Regions from separate parts of the Enterobacter sp. MGH 24 genome, predicted to be linked through region 3. Evidence: predicted binding sites of a transcription regulator. Region 3 holds the regulator's gene; each other region holds the start of a gene.

Evidence for each region. Region 3 encodes PurR, which represses purine synthesis genes. Its sites were predicted from a motif close to CANGCAAACGTTTGCNTG; they were not measured.
Region 1: pyrC (dihydroorotase) is a predicted target of PurR. The motif match lies at 2,230-2,247, and genes of this name have one in related genera.
Region 2: purT (formate-dependent phosphoribosylglycinamide formyltransferase) is a predicted target of PurR. The motif match lies at 2,600-2,617, and genes of this name have one in related genera.
Region 4: L370_RS07580 (amino acid aminotransferase) is a predicted target of PurR. The motif match lies at 1,254-1,271, and genes of this name have one in related genera.

The regions. Positions count from the first base shown of each region.
Region 1 covers NZ_KI535657.1:3,195,918-3,199,873, forward strand. The annotation lists gene solA (N-methyl-L-tryptophan oxidase) at 1-154, opposite strand, end outside; gene bssS (biofilm formation regulator BssS) at 271-525, opposite strand; gene dinI (DNA damage-inducible protein I) at 800-1,045, opposite strand; gene pyrC (dihydroorotase) at 1,120-2,166, opposite strand; gene L370_RS06915 (lipoprotein) at 2,293-2,853, opposite strand; gene mdtH (multidrug efflux MFS transporter MdtH) at 2,977-3,956, opposite strand, start outside.
Region 2 covers NZ_KI535657.1:4,229,740-4,233,695, forward strand. The annotation lists gene ptrB (oligopeptidase B) at 1-1,747, opposite strand, end outside; gene L370_RS02205 (tellurite resistance TerB family protein) at 1,833-2,480, opposite strand; gene purT (formate-dependent phosphoribosylglycinamide formyltransferase) at 2,651-3,829, shown strand; gene L370_RS02195 (bifunctional 4-hydroxy-2-oxoglutarate aldolase/2-dehydro-3-deoxy-phosphogluconate aldolase) at 3,872-3,956, opposite strand, start outside.
Region 3 covers NZ_KI535657.1:3,422,553-3,426,508, reverse strand. The annotation lists gene L370_RS05820 (MFS transporter) at 1-898, opposite strand, end outside; gene L370_RS23475 (cytochrome bd-I oxidase subunit CydH) at 1,063-1,152, opposite strand; gene purR (HTH-type transcriptional repressor PurR) at 1,450-2,475, shown strand; gene punR (DNA-binding transcriptional activator PunR) at 2,494-3,405, opposite strand; gene punC (purine nucleoside transporter PunC) at 3,520-3,956, shown strand, end outside.
Region 4 covers NZ_KI535657.1:3,061,952-3,065,907, reverse strand. The annotation lists gene L370_RS07575 (porin) at 32-1,150, shown strand; gene L370_RS07580 (amino acid aminotransferase) at 1,335-2,525, shown strand; gene L370_RS07585 (MBL fold metallo-hydrolase) at 2,575-3,222, opposite strand; gene L370_RS07590 (peptidoglycan L,D-endopeptidase MepK) at 3,243-3,794, opposite strand.

The sequences.
Region 1 (3,956 bases), 230 kb from region 3:
GGCGCATGAGGCGGGTATCGCCATGATGGCTACCCTCCGCATGGGGAGGAAGATGGGCATCGATCATCAGGACCTTCAGACCCGCCTGCGTTGCGTAATAACCGGCAGCGGAACCCACGGAGCCACTACCAATAATGATTAAGTCGTATCTCATATGCATCTCGTAAACTGATGTTTTGTTAGCAGAGTAATTAACAACGCGGGGTTAGACAAGGGAGAAATAAATAAGGCACCGCGAGGGTGCCTGTAGAGAGAAAAGTGGGCATAAGCTTAGTGCCGTTTATACTCATTTTCCTGATAGTCGCCAGATTCTATTTTTGCAATACCTGCCTCTAAAATAGAAATAAACTGACGGGCGACGTCTGTTGTAAGCCACAGCGTCTGTCCAACTTCCGCTTCTTCACGGTTGAGTTGATTCGGGGTCTGGTAGTGCAAACGCAGCATCAGCGCATCGTAGCTATCTACGGTACTGATATCCCAGCCAACAAGTGGATGGGTCTGGATCACTTCACTATTCTTTTCCATTATAACCCCCTTAATGCGTGTTAGAAGACAACGGCTCTGAGGTTCAATGCATGTTTTTCTGAAAGCATCTTCAGTATACCAAGTAATAAGGGTTCCGACGGGAAAAATAAACAGGTGGCAACACATTTTTCTGCTTTTTAGGATTGTTCGAACAATAAAACACCATCTTGTTCACGATTCTTAAAGAAGATGCCGAATTAATTTGAACTTACAGAATTTTTAGGCAAAAAAAAGCCGGGGCGACCCGGCAAAAAAACACAATGAGGGAGCAGTGTTAATCTGTGATAAACCAGTCGTCTGCGCTTTCCCACGTTTCCTGCAGGATTTCGCTGATGCGGTCTTTATCTTCTTTCGCAGCACCAATGACAGAGAGGTTGTTCGCCGCGGCGTAACGTACCGTTACGGCACCGGTATTGTCGGGAAAAGTGTTGTTAATACGGCGGGATAATTCGCCGGCCAGTGCATCAAGCGCGCCGGCAGGCAGAACGGTTGTTTTGGCTATGGTGACTTCAATACGCATAAATGCCCCCTGTGTAATATACTGTTTATTTATACAGGTATATTATCGATTTGACAACAAGGGGCACTGATTTTTTAACGTTTTACCGTCCAGTGGACGGTTTCGCCTGCCAGGAATGGGATCAGCGTGTCATCCGTCAGCGCAATGGACTCCTCAACGTGGCTCGCTTTACGCTCCAGTTCGATGAAGGTGTCATTGACCGGCAGGCCGTAGAAACGCGGGCCGTTAAGGGAGCAGAACGCTTCGAAATGTTCCAGCGCGTTCATCTCTTCAAATACGGTCGCGTAGCTGGCAAGCGCCGTTGGGGCGTTGAAGCAGCCTGCGCAGCCGCAGCTCGCCTCTTTACGATGGCGGGCGTGAGGCGCGGAATCGGTGCCGAGGAACGCGCGGGAGAAGCCGCTGGCAACCAGCTCGCGCAGCGCCTGCTGGTGGATGTTGCGCTTGAGAATCGGCAGGCAGTACAGGTGAGGGCGCACCCCGCCTACCAGCATGTGGTTACGGTTAAACATCAAGTGCTGCGGCGTAATGGTGGCGGCGATAAGATCGTTGCCGTCACGCACATACTCTGCCGCGTCTTTAGTGGTGATGTGCTCAAAGACCACTTTAAGCGCGGGCAGGCGCTGGCGCAGAGGCTCCATCACGGTCTCGATAAAGCGGGCTTCACGGTCGAAGATGTCAATCTCGGCGTGCGTGACTTCACCGTGGACCAGCAGCGGCATGCCCAGTTTCTGCATGCGTTCCAGAACCGGCATGATGGCATCAATGCTGGTGACGCCGTGGCTGGAGTTGGTGGTGGCATTCGCCGGGTAGAGTTTCGCCGCCGTAAATACGCCTTCGTTAAACCCGCGCTCCACTTCGTTCGGGTCCAGCGAGTCGGTCAGATAGCAGGTCATCAACGGGGTAAAATCGTGCCCCGCAGGCACGGCATCCATAATGCGCTGGCGATAGGCGATCGCGGCATCGACGGTGGTGACTGGTGGAACCAGGTTAGGCATGACAATCGCGCGGCCATAAATTTCGCTGGTATAAGGCACGACGGTTTTCAGCATATCGCCATCACGCAGATGGATATGCCAGTCGTCTGGGCGGCGGATTTTAAGAACCTGGGGTTGTGCAGTCATGGAAGCTCCGGCTTGTCAGGAATCAGTCATAAGGATGGCTGTTTTTGCCGGACACAAATCATAAGCGGAAACGTTTTCGTTTGCACACTTTTCCGTAAAAAAAAGGGCGCCGCAGCGCCCTTCAGGTTAATCGGTGAAAGGAATGATAATTTCACCCGGTTTCACCTCTATCCCTTTTGCGTATTTTTTCGCCAGAGCTTCACCCTTGCTTTTGTCTTCACTTAAGACGTACGCGGGTTGCTGGTTAAAATAATTACGCAGCGACTGGTTCAGATAGGGCATCAGGGTTTGCAGAACCGGTGCCATCTTGTCCGGCGACACCTGCGCATCGACGACTTCCATCTCCTGCAGGAAAATGGCCCCTTTTTCTTTGTTGAAAACGGGGAGCGCCTTCAGCTTGAGCTTGATGTTGGCTTTCTGATTACCGAAGAGGGATGACATATCAAGATCCGCATCGCCGGCCAGGGTGACTTTGTTTGGTTCTTCACGTCCGATCTGGCTGGTCAGATTCGTGAGCACGATATGCGCGTCCGCCAGCCCCGGCACGCCAATGTCTTTAGAAAAATTATTATGTTTTTCCAGCGCCTGATTAATTTCCTGTTCACTGACGGTATATTGCGTGAGCTGGTTACAGCCCACCAGCAGACCGCTGACAACTAATGCCGCGGCAAAGACAATTTTCTTCATAGTGTTCCTCAACGAAAAATCGGCGCTTCTGTCCTGTTACGTCAGTATGTCAGTGTGAATTAGCAGAAACCAGCAGAAAAAACTGAGAAGTGGGGCGGGAGGGGCTCCCGCCCGAGGGAAAGGCTACGCGCCAGGTTCAAGCATACCGCTCGCGCTGCGTTTCTGGCTGAACTGCCACCACAGGGCAAGGAGCGTCATAAAGCCCACCACGCCGAGCATCATCCACGGGAGTTCGGGCTGGTTTAACGCTTTGCCGGCATCAAACAGCCAGCCGCCACCGGCGTAACCTAATGCGCCGCCAAGCGCCAGCCCCAGCCGGCTGAAACCCATATAGCTGCCGCGCGCACGTGCATCCGCAAGGGAAGCGCTCAGCGTTTCGCGGGCAGGCTCGGCGATGATCGACCCTATGTAGAACGTGCAAATCAGGGTAAACAGCTGCTGGAGAGAGTTCACCAGGCCGATCGGCATCATGCTCAGCGTCATCAGGAACAGCCCTGCCATCAGGCGATGCTCCAGACGAAAACGCCGCTCGCTCCAGCGGGCTATCGGATAGAGCAGCGTCAGGGAAAGTGCGGCTTCAATGGCATACATCCATTTAACGGCAGCAGGCGTGCCCGCAATGTCGTTAACCATGATCGGCAGCATCAGCATGACCTGCACAGCCAGCATGTAGTAGCCCGTCAGGGTCAACACATAGGTGACAAAACGTTTGTCGCGCAGGACGCGGCCAAGCCCTTCCCGGACCGGCGCTTTGACCGTCGACAGTTTCCAGGCGGGCAAGAACAGGCCATTAAACAGCGCGCACAGAATAAAGAGCACCGCTCCCGCCGCGCAGACCAGACGGAAGTCATACTGCAGCAGCCAGCTTCCCAGCAGGGCGCCGATAACCGCCCCGGCACTGTCCTGCATCATCAGAATCGAGAAGAAACGACCGCGATGCTGCGGGCGAATAAGCTTCACCACCAGCGCAGTGCGCGGCGGATCGAACAGCGTGCCCCCGATACCGGAGAGGAAGCAGGAGAACCAGAGCAGCCAGGGCTCATGGGCAATCGCCATCGTGGCAAAGCCTGCCGCGCGCAGCAGCATACCGGTCACGATCATCG
Region 2 (3,956 bases), 810 kb from region 3:
GATTCCCCCACTCTTCAAACTCTCCGGTGGTAAGCGGAATGGATTCGTCGAGCATGGTCGTGACCACATCGACAAACGGAACCTGCGCGACAATCCCCTTAAAGCGGTCGGGACGCTGGTTAATCACCGCCCCCATCAGCATTCCGCCCGCGCTGCCGCCCATCCCAAAGCAAAGCTGCGGATCCCCGTAGCCCTGCTCAATCAGCGCATCGCAGACGTCGAGGTAGTCATTAAAGGTGTTTTTCTTTTTCAGGAATTTACCGTCCTCATACCAGTGCTGTCCCAGTTCACCACCGCCGCGAATATGGGCGATGGCGAAAACAAAACCGCGATCGAGCAGGCTTAATCGGCTGCTGCTGAAATCGGCGTCCATGCTTGAGCCATACGAGCCGTAGCCGTACACCAGGATCGGATTTTTGCCTTTCTGGAAATGCGCCCGATGGTAAACGAGAGAGACCGGCACCTCGACGCCATCACGCGCGGTAACCCACAGGTGCTCGCTGCGGTAGTTTTCGGACTCAAACCCTTTTACCTCGGTCTGTTTAATCACCTGACGCTGCCCGGTATCCATATCCAGCTCAAACAGGGTGTCCGGTGTGGTCATAGATGAATAGCCGTAGCGCAACCGCGACGATTCGGGTTCAGGGTTGAAACCAATCCACGTCACATAGGCCGGGTCGTCGAACGCAATCCCCACCACCTCCCGGGTTTTACGGTTGATTTGCCGGATACTGGTCAGCCCGCGCTGACGCTCTTCCACCACCAGCCAGTCGGTAAACAGGGTGAATCCTTCGAGCATCACCTGATCCCGCGCGGGGATAAGCACCTCCCACTTGCGCTCATCGCGCACTTTGGTTTTATAGAGACCAAAGTTTTTGCCCTCGCGATTGGAGCGCAAATAAAAGCTGTGCTGGAAGTGATCCAGGCTGTACTCGTGATCCTTGCGGCGCGGCAGGAAACAGAGCGGCTGGGCATCGGGCAATTCGGCATCCAGCAGCAGAACTTCCGAGGTCGTCGCGCTGGAAAGGAAGATAATCACATAGTGGCGTGAGGAGGTTTTATGCAGGCTGACATAAAACGTTTCGTCTTTCTCTTCATAAACCAGCTCGTCGTCAGCGGAGTCCGTTCCCACGGTGTGTCGCCACACCTGGTAAGGCAGCAGCGTCGACGCGTGCTTTTTGACGTAGTAAACCGTCTCGGAATCATTCGCCCAGACAAAATCCGGGGAGACGTTTTCCAGCATTTCCGGATACCAGTTGCCGGTGTCCAGATTGCGAAACCGCAGGCCGTACTGGCGACGGGAGAGATAATCCTCCGCCAGCGCCATTACCGCGTTATCCGGCGAAATGGACATGCCGCCCAGGGTATAAAACTCGCTGTGGGCGGCGCGCTGGTTGGCATCCAGCAGAATATCCCACTCATCCCATTCGGCGCTTAACACCGACTGACGCTGGTAGATGGGATACTCATTGCCGGGCTCGTAGATATGGCGATAGCGATAGCCGTTTTTGGTCCAGGGCGCGGAGATGTCGTGCTGAGGAATACGCTGCACCATTTCATTCAGCAGCTGGTCCTGAAGCGTCTGCTGGCTGGACATGACCTTGCGGCCATAGTCATTTTCCTCGTGCAGGTAGTCGAGCACCTCTGGCCGGGAGCGCGAATCGTCCCGTAGCCAGTAATAGTTGTCTATACGCGTATCGCCATGCGTGGTGATCGCATAAGGTATACGTCGGGCTTTCGGTGGCATGTCATCATTCTTTTAAGTTTTACACCCTATAAGGTTGGCAAAACCCACGCATGATGCAAGCGAAACAGCGTCGCAACGGCGACGGTTATCCCTGTAAAGCCTGTTTTTGTTCCCGGATATCCCGCTCAATGCCCTCACGCACGTCCTGGGGGATCTTCAGCGCGTCCCCAAGCGCATTCAGGTAGCTACGCTCCATAAAATGATCGATATCGATGGCGGCACAGCTGAGGAAATAGAGCTCCAGCGCCTCTTCTTCATTTTTCACACTTTGCGCAAGACGCTGCGGCTCGAGCGGCTGTTCTATCGCCTGCGCCACCAGCGCTCTTCCCCTCTCTTCGACACCGGCTTCGCGCAGCTGCTGCTCGATCGCCGTTCGTTCTTTATCGTCAATATGCCCGTCACTTTTCGCGGCAAAAACCAGCGCAAGAATGAGCCGTTCGGTACGCAGATCCAGCGGCGAGGTGTGCTCGCCATAATGCGGTTCATCGCTGTGCGCGGTCCGCACTCTGTCCTTGTATTTATTCCACAGCACGGTGCCCGCGATGGCGCCGCCGCCGGCCAGCAGCGCGCCTGTACCATACTTTGCCAGCAGCTTGCGTGAGGATTTATTCGCCACCAGCAGGCCTGCCAGCCCGCCGAGCGCCCCGGGTACCAGCAGTTTGCTGAGGTCCCGTTCGCCAGACGATGTTTTCTGTCCTAACAGGGATTGCAGTTGATTTAACCAGCCAGACATGGTTTCCCTCACTTAACGGTGAACATGTACCACAGCGTAAGCGAGCGGGCGTCAGGAAACGTCTGGTCGGGCTAAAGAAGCGCAAATTTCTGCCCCCTCGTTTAGCCCTGCACAAGACAGACGCAAACGTTTTCGTTTATACTGCGCGCAACTTTTTTAGGGGGATTGTTATGATTCGTTTAGGAACTGCGCTGCGACCTGCGGCGACGCGAGTGATGCTGCTGGGATCGGGCGAGCTGGGGAAAGAGGTCGCCATTGAGTGCCAGCGTTTAGGTGTGGAAGTCATTGCCGTAGACCGTTACGCCGACGCACCCGCCATGCACGTCGCCCATCGTTCTTATGTGATTAACATGCTGGATGGCGATGCCCTTCACGAATTGATTACGCGCGAGAAACCCGATTTTGTCGTACCGGAAATTGAGGCCATTGCCACCGATACGCTGATCGCCCTCGAGCAGGAAGGCCAGCGCGTGGTGCCCTGCGCGAAAGCCGCAAAGCTGACCATGAACCGCGAAGGCATTCGTCGCCTGGCGGCGGAAGAGCTAGGGTTGCCCACCTCGAGCTACCGTTTTGCTGGCGATAAGGCCGCGTTCCTGCAGGCCGTTGAGGAGATTGGCTACCCGTGCATCGTTAAGCCGGTGATGAGCTCCTCCGGAAAAGGACAGAGCTTTATTCGCGACAGCAGCACCCTGGATCACGCGTGGGATTATGCCCAGCAGGGTGGCCGCGCCGGCGCCGGTCGCGTCATCGTCGAAGGCGTCGTGAAGTTTGATTTCGAAATCACCCTGCTGACCGTCAGCGCCGTTGACGGCGTCCATTTCTGCGACCCGATTGGCCACCGTCAGGAAGATGGCGATTACCGCGAATCCTGGCAGCCGCAGCAGATGAGCGCCCTGGCGCTGGAGCGTGCTCAGGAGATCGCCCGTGAAACCGTCCTGGCGCTGGGCGGCTATGGCCTGTTCGGCGTGGAGCTGTTTGTGTGCGGTGATGAGGTGATTTTCAGCGAAGTCTCCCCTCGCCCGCATGACACCGGCATGGTGACGCTGATTTCGCAGGATCTCTCCGAGTTCGCCCTGCACGTGCGCGCGTTCCTCGGCCTGCCCGTCGGCGGTGTTCGTCAGTATGGCCCGGCCGCCTCGGCGGTGATCCTGCCGCAGTTAACCAGCCAGAACGTTACGTTTGATAACGTCGACGGGGCGGTGGGTGCAGGATTGCAGGTACGTTTGTTCGGCAAGCCGGAGATCGACGGAACCCGCCGTCTTGGCGTGGCGTTAGCCACCGGGGATAACGTTGACGACGCCGTGGCGAGAGCGAAAGCGGCCGCTGCGAACGTCAAGGTAGAGGGATAAAAAAACGGGCCGTTAGGCCCGTTTTTTTATGTGGCGAATGGCTTACTGCTTCGCGCCTTCAACCGCTTCACGAGCCAGTTTGGTGATGCGATCCCAGTCGCCCGCTTCCAGCGCATCCGCCGGAACC
Region 3 (3,956 bases):
AGACGACCATCGCAATCGCGGCCCCGAACTCATTACGCGCCAGCCACGGAATGGCAACCATGATGACAATCAGCAGGGTTAAGAAGCCCTTCAGCGTCCCGCTCACGGAACGGTCGGCAAATTTCCCGCCGAGATAGTTGCCAATCGAGAAGCCCACGCCAATCAGCACCAGCATCGCGGTCACAAAGAGAGGCGTTGCGTGGGTGATGTCATGCAATACCGGTGAAATGTAGGTGTAGAGAGTAAACATCGCCCCTGCCCCGAGAACGGTGGTAAGCAGCGCGGAAAGCACCTGCGGGCGCATCAGCACCGCCAGCTCTTTACGCACTTCCGGACGTTCTCCGGCGCTGCCTTTCGGCAGAGAGAAGAACAGCGCTACCATCGCAATCACGCCCAGCCCGGCGGTCGCCAGGAAGGACATACGCCACCCGATCGCTTCTCCCAGCCAGGTTGCCGCAGGGACCCCGCCGATGTTGGCAATCGTTAGCCCCATAAACATGGTTGCCACGGCGCTCGCCTGCTTATGTTTTGGCACCACGCTGGCAGCCACGACCGACCCCAGCCCAAAGAACGCGCCGTGGTTAAGGCTGGTCAGAATACGGGACAGCATCAATGTGGTGTAGTCCGGCGCAATGGCCGAAAGCACGTTGCCCAGGGTGAAGATCGCCATCAGGAAAATCAGCGCACTGCGTCGCGCGCGGTGCGAAAGCAGAAGCGTCATCAGCGGCGCCCCGACCATCACGCCGATAGCATAGGCGCTAATTAACATCCCTGCCGCAGGGATAGAGACATCTACGCCCCGGGCTATAACAGGCAGTAACCCCATCGGGGAGAATTCAGTGGTGCCAATCCCAAAAGCGCCAATCGCCAGGGCCAGCAGGGGAAAATTGATTTTCATGCGTCAACTCCGGATGCCGTGTCATGTGGTGACACAGAACAAAGAAGTGGAAAGCATGACATCAATCACAAAAAATGAGAAGTTAACAAAATGGCAAAAGATTTTTGCCAGAGAAGTAACAATCCGGGGGAGTCGGGGGGGAGAAGGCTCTCCCTCCGCGTAAATCAGTGCAGCGCAGCCGTCAGACCGGCCGCGACAATCAGAGCCAGCACAACAATGGTGGTGAACAACGAAAACTTCAGATCGGTACTCATCAATTTTTCTCCTTTTAATCCCCCCACGAAAAGTGAGCTTGCTCATTTTTGCACAGATTACATCAAAAATCTTCCTGGATTTATACTGATAACCACTTTACCTCTTCCCCTTTTCATCAAGATAGGACAAAATTCCACGCTAAATTTATTAGCGTACCGGCCATTGACCCCCTCCTGACGTCCCGTGTCGTTTTCCCGGCGTGCCGCAATTCAAGATTGCGAGATAAGGGTGAGAGAAGGCAAACGTTTACCTTCAGGTTTTTCAGGAGCTTAGGATATGGTCTGGAGTGACATTTAATGGCAACAATTAAAGACGTAGCAAAACGCGCAAACGTTTCCACTACAACCGTATCACATGTAATTAACAAAACCCGCTTTGTGGCGGAAGAGACGCGCAATGCCGTCTGGGCAGCAATCAAAGAGCTGCACTATTCGCCAAGTGCGGTTGCGCGTAGCCTCAAGGTTAATCACACCAAGTCCATTGGATTGCTGGCGACCAGCAGTGAAGCGGCCTATTTTGCCGAGATCATTGAAGCGGTTGAGAAAAACTGCTTCCAGAAAGGCTATACCCTGATTCTGGGCAACGCGTGGAACAGCATTGAAAAACAGCGCGCCTACCTGTCAATGATGGCGCAAAAGCGCGTTGATGGCCTGCTGGTAATGTGTTCCGAGTATCCGGAGTCCGTGCTGTCCATGCTGGAAGAGTATCGCCATATTCCGATGGTAGTGATGGACTGGGGCGAAGCACGCGCTGACTTCACCGATTCAGTTATCGACAACGCCTTTGAAGGCGGCTATATGGCCGGTCGTTATCTGATCGAACGCGGTCACCGAGAGATTGGCGTGATCCCCGGTCCGCTGGAGCGCAACACCGGCGCGGGCCGTCTGGCTGGTTTTATGAAAGCGATGGAAGAAGCGCTGATCAACGTGCCGGAAAACTGGATTGTGCAGGGCGACTTTGAGCCGGAGTCGGGATACCGCGCGATGCAGCAGATTGTCTCCCAGCCGCACCGTCCAACCGCCGTGTTCTGCGGAGGTGACATCATGGCAATGGGCGCGCTCTGCGCCGCCGACGAGCTGGGCCTGCGCGTCCCGCAGGATATTTCCGTGATCGGGTATGACAACGTGCGTAACGCGCGTTTCTTCACGCCAGCATTGACCACCATTCACCAGCCGAAAGATTCGCTGGGCGAAACGGCCTTCAATATGCTGATGGACAGGATCGTCAACAAGCGTGAAGAGTCGCAGTCCATTGAAGTTCACCCGCGTCTTATCGAACGCCGTTCCGTTGCGGATGGTCCGTTCCGCGACTACCGTCGTTAATCGCTTTACGGGGGCCAGCTATGCTGGCCCCCGTAACCATTCCCGGTTCAGCGTTTCGCTGTCTCCCAGATAATCCAGCAGCCAGGCCATCGCAGGCGAGACATCATTTTGCTGCCAGGTGAGGCAGCAGGCCGCATCCGGGAACGGATTATCCAGCGTCAGTTCAACCCATTCTCCGGTATCGATGCGCGGACGCGCAAAATGAACGGGCACCATCGCGACGCACAGCCCGGCACTGAGGCACGTTGCCGACGATTCCCAGTCAGGGGCCACCACCCGCCGCTGGTTGTCCAGAAGCCAGGTGATACGCTTGGGCAATGAACGGGACGTATCCTCCAGCACCAGCGACGGCCAGTTGCGCAGCGTGTCATCGCTCAGCGGCCCTTCCATCGCCGCCAGCGGATGATCGCTTGCCACCACGCACTTCCAGCTCAGCATTCCCATATCGCGAAAGGCGTAACGTCCCCCGACCGGGATCGCCTGCGTGGCCCCGATCGCCATCTCTGCCCTGCCGTCCGCCAGCGCATCCCAGACGCCGTTGAACACCTCCTGCGAAACCCGCAGTTCGACGTCAGAGAAATGACGATAGAAGTCGACGATCATCTGCCGGGTGCGTTCCGGCTTAACGATGTTATCCACCGCGATGGAAAGATGTCCCCGCCAGCCGTTAGCGATCTGCTGACACTGTTCGCGGGTGATCTGCATTTTTTTGATAACAGAACGCCCTTCCTTCAAAAACCACGCGCCTGCGGGCGTTAATTCCACATCACGATGCCGCCGTTCAAACAGCGGAACCGCCAGCCACTCCTCCAGCTGACGCACCGTGTAGCTGATTGCCGAAGGGACGCGGTGCAGCTCCTGCGCTGCACCACTAAAGCTGCCGTTACGCGCGACAGCATCGACCACTTCAAGAGAATAATCTGACCACATTTTCTGCCTGCAAAAAATTTGAATGCACCCGCCAAATATTAGCGTTTCACAAGCGGCTTTGCACTCCCTACACTCAGCGCCAATGTATACCTGCCTCCTCAGGAGAATAAAATAATGCAACCCAGGAACGGTTTTTTAGTCTGGCTCGGCGGCTTAAGCGTGCTGGGCTTTTTGGCCACCGATATGTACCTGCCGGCGTTTGCCGCCATGCAGGAAGATCTGCAAACCCCCGCTGCCGCTATCAGCGCCAGCCTGAGTTTGTTCCTCGCCGGTTTTGCTTTCGCACAGCTGCTCTGGGGACCGCTCTCGGATCGCTTTGGTCGTAAACCGGTACTGCTGCTGGGCCTGGCCATTTTTGCCGTGGGCTGCCTGGGGATGTTATGGGTACGTGATGCCACCTGGCTGCTGGTGCTGCGTTTTATTCAGGCCGTGGGCGTCTGTGCCGCGGCCGTGACCTGGCAGGCGCTGGTCACCGACTATTACCCGGCTAACCGCACTAACCGTATTTTCGCCACCATTATGCCGCTGGTAGGTCTCTCACCAGCCCTCGC
Region 4 (3,956 bases), 360 kb from region 3:
GTCATAAAAAAACCAATGAGGGTAATAAATAATGATGAAGCGCAATATTCTGGCAGTGGTAATCCCTGCCCTGCTGGTAGCCGGTGCAGCTAACGCTGCAGAAATCTATAACAAGAACGGCAACAAACTGGACTTCTACGGTAAAGTTAACGCCGAGCACGATTTCGTGACTTCCGGTGATAACACCAACAATAACGACGCTACCTACGCGCAGATCGGTTTCAAAGGCGAAACGCAGATCAACGACCAGCTGACCGGTTACGGCCAGTGGGAATACCGTTTCGTGGCCAGCCAGGCTGAAGGTGGTGCTCAGACTAACAAAAACCGTCTGGCATTTGCGGGTCTGAAAGCGGGCGACGCTGGCAGCATCGACTACGGTCGTAACTACGGTATCGTTTACGACGTAGAATCTTACACCGATATGGCACCGTCCTTCTCTGGTATGACCTGGGGCGGTAACTATGTTGATAACTTTATGACCAGCCGCAGCACCGGTCTGCTGACCTACCGTAACAGCAACTTCTTCGGTCTGGTTGACGGTCTGAGCCTGGGCGTTCAGTACCAGGGCAAAAACGACCGTACTGACGTTAAAACTGCTAACGGTGATGGCGTAGGCTACTCCCTGGGCTACGATTTCGGCGAAGGCTTCGGTGCAATCGCATCTTACAGCAACGCTAACCGTACTCTGAATCAGAAAGCTGACGGTGAAGGCGACAAAGCTGAAGCATGGGGTCTGGGTCTGAAATACGACGCCAACAACATCTACCTGGCAACCACCTATGCTGAAACCCGTAACACCACCCGTACCGGTTCTGATGGCGATGCTGGCTTTGCTAACAAAACGCAGAACTTTGAAGTTGTTGCTCAGTACCAGTTCGATTTCGGCCTGCGTCCAGCAATCTCCTACGTGCAGACCAAAGGTAAAGACCTGGCTGGCGTGACCAACTCTAAAGGCACCTTCAAAGGTGGCGATGCAGATCTGGCTAAATTCATCCAGGTTGGCGCAACTTACTACTTCAACAAAAACTTCAACGTGTGGGCTGATTACTACATCAACCTGCTGGACAAAGACACAGACTACGCGCAAACCGTTGGCGGCCTGAACGGCAACGACGATATGGCTGCTGTAGGTGTGACTTACCAGTTCTAATCAGAACACCACTTTGTTATATGCTTAATGAACAGGGCTTCGGCCCTGTTTTTTTATGCGTGACAGAAAATAATGGCGACTTTTGAAAAGCCGCACGCTTTTCGTCGCAAACGGTTGGCATTTTGTAAATCTACCGTTAACCTGATAGCGGATTTCACTTCTGTAATCACAATGGAACTTCGTCATGTTTGAGAACATTACCGCCGCTCCTGCCGACCCTATTCTGGGCCTGGCCGATCTGTTTCGTGCCGACGACCGCCCAGGCAAAATCAACCTGGGTATTGGTGTATATAAAGATGAAACCGGCAAAACTCCGGTACTGACCAGCGTTAAGAAAGCTGAGCAGTATCTGCTGGAAAACGAAACCACCAAAAACTACCTCGGTATTGATGGTATCCCTGAATTTGGTCGCTGCACCCAGGAGCTGCTGTTCGGTAAAGGCAGTACAATTGTGAGTAACAAACGTGCCCGTACAGCACAGACCCCAGGCGGTACCGGTGCGCTGCGCGTGGCGGCGGATTTCCTGGCGAAAAACACCTCTGTCAAGCGCGTATGGGTAAGCAACCCAAGCTGGCCGAACCACAAGAGCGTGTTTAACTCTGCGGGTCTGGAAGTACGTGAATATGCTTACTACGATGCGGCAAACCACTCTCTCGACTTTGACGGCCTGCTGGCGAGCCTGAGCGAAGCGCAGGCGGGTGACGTGGTGCTGTTCCACGGCTGCTGCCACAACCCAACCGGTATCGATCCGACGCTTGAGCAGTGGGAACACCTGGCGAAGCTGTCCGTAGAAAAAGGCTGGCTGCCGCTGTTTGACTTCGCCTATCAGGGCTTCGCCCGTGGTCTGGAAGAAGATGCCGAAGGCCTGCGCGCGTTCGCAGCCGTGCATCAGGAGCTGATTGTCGCAAGCTCTTACTCCAAGAACTTCGGTCTGTACAATGAGCGCGTAGGTGCCTGTACGCTGGTCGCGGCAAACGAAGAGACCGTCGATCGTGCGTTCAGCCAGATGAAATCGGTTATCCGCGCGAACTACTCTAACCCACCGGCACACGGTGCGTCTGTTGTTGCCACTATCCTGAGCAACGATGCGCTGCGCGCTATCTGGGAACAAGAGCTGAACGATATGCGTCAGCGTATTCAGCGCATGCGCCTGCTGTTTGTGAACACCCTGGCTGAGAAAGGCGCGGACCGCGACTTCAGCTTTATCATCAAACAGAACGGCATGTTCTCGTTCAGCGGCCTGACCAAAGAGCAGGTTCTGCGTCTGCGTGAAGAGTTTGGCGTGTACGCCGTCGCGTCTGGCCGCGTGAACGTTGCAGGCATGACGCCTGACAACATGGCGCCACTGTGCGAAGCGATTGTCGCCGTACTGTAATTTGCGCCCATAAAAAAGCCTGCGTTATGCAGGCTTTTTTTTATTCTGGTTACCAGACAGGCATTTCATCCTGAAGGAACGGGTTATGGAGCCGTTCATAGCCCAGCGTCGACATCGGACCGTGCCCAGGGATAAACGTAACGTCATCACCCAGCGGCAATAACTTTTGTTTAATCGACTGAATCAGCTGCCCGTGGTCGCCGCGCGGAAAATCGCTGCGTCCTACACCACCTTTGAAGATCACATCGCCGGAAATCAGCAGACGGGACTGGTCATCAAAGAAGACGATATGGCCTGGCGTATGTCCAGGACAATGCAACACCTGTAAAGTCACATTCCCTACGTTAACGCGCTCTCCTTCGTTCAGGTAAGCGTCGGGCGTCAGGGGCTGACACTCATCAAGACCAAACATGCGGCTTTGGGCGGGTAACCCCTGCAGCCAGAACTCATCTTCTTTTTCCGGGCCTATCACAGGCACACCATAGTGTTCAGCCAGTTCAGCCGCTGCACCCACATGGTCGAGGTGACCATGCGTCAGTAAAATCTGCATGAGCGTCACGCCGCTGTCGGCGACTTCCTGCTTGATTTTCTCAGCGTCACCGCCGGGATCGACAAGCGCGGCCAGTTTAGTCTGTTCGCACCAGATCAATGAACAATTCTGGGAGAACGCGGTAACCGGAATAATACGATAGTTCATACTGCTCCTGTGTTTCGTTATTACCAGTGCCGAACCGGACCGGTATCAATGTGCACAAAGTTGCTGCTGGGGTAATATCCTACACCACCTGCGCGCATAGATAACGCGGCTTTGCGAATATTGGCTAACGAAACGCCTTCAATATGGAAATCCATTGCCTGTCCCTTCGTGTGATAGCTTTTTTTCGCTACCCCGCGACTGTGGGCGCGCAGTTCATTATTGGTATCAATCGAGCGATAGCCAGAAATGAGCTGCACCGGCTTGCTGGTGCCCAGCAGGCCCTGAAGGCGGAAAATCTGGTCAAACAGTCCTGGGTCGATGGCTTTTATTTTATTCGCGCGGAAATCACGGAAAAAATGGTTAAGTCTTGCTAATTCATCCTGAATATAGCCTCTGCCATCGAAAAACTCCGCTTTTAGCGACTCACCGGTATGAAGATTGTTGAGCGTTAAAACTCGCGGACGAGGTGTCGAGAGGGTGGCAAATGCTGGCGTCGGCAAGATGGCCGCTGCGCCAAGCGCAACGCCACCTAACGCCAGCAGTTTGCGGCGATTAGCGTCAAATTTGTCCATGATAATCAGGTCTACAGGTAAAAGAAATCGTAATATGCTTAGCGCACGAAGGGCACCATAACTGGCAAAACCAGGTACGTCAAGGCGCCCAACCCCAGTGAATACGCGGCTTGCAGCGATATAGCTACCTATTCACCATAACTTACGACAATCATTTTTCCC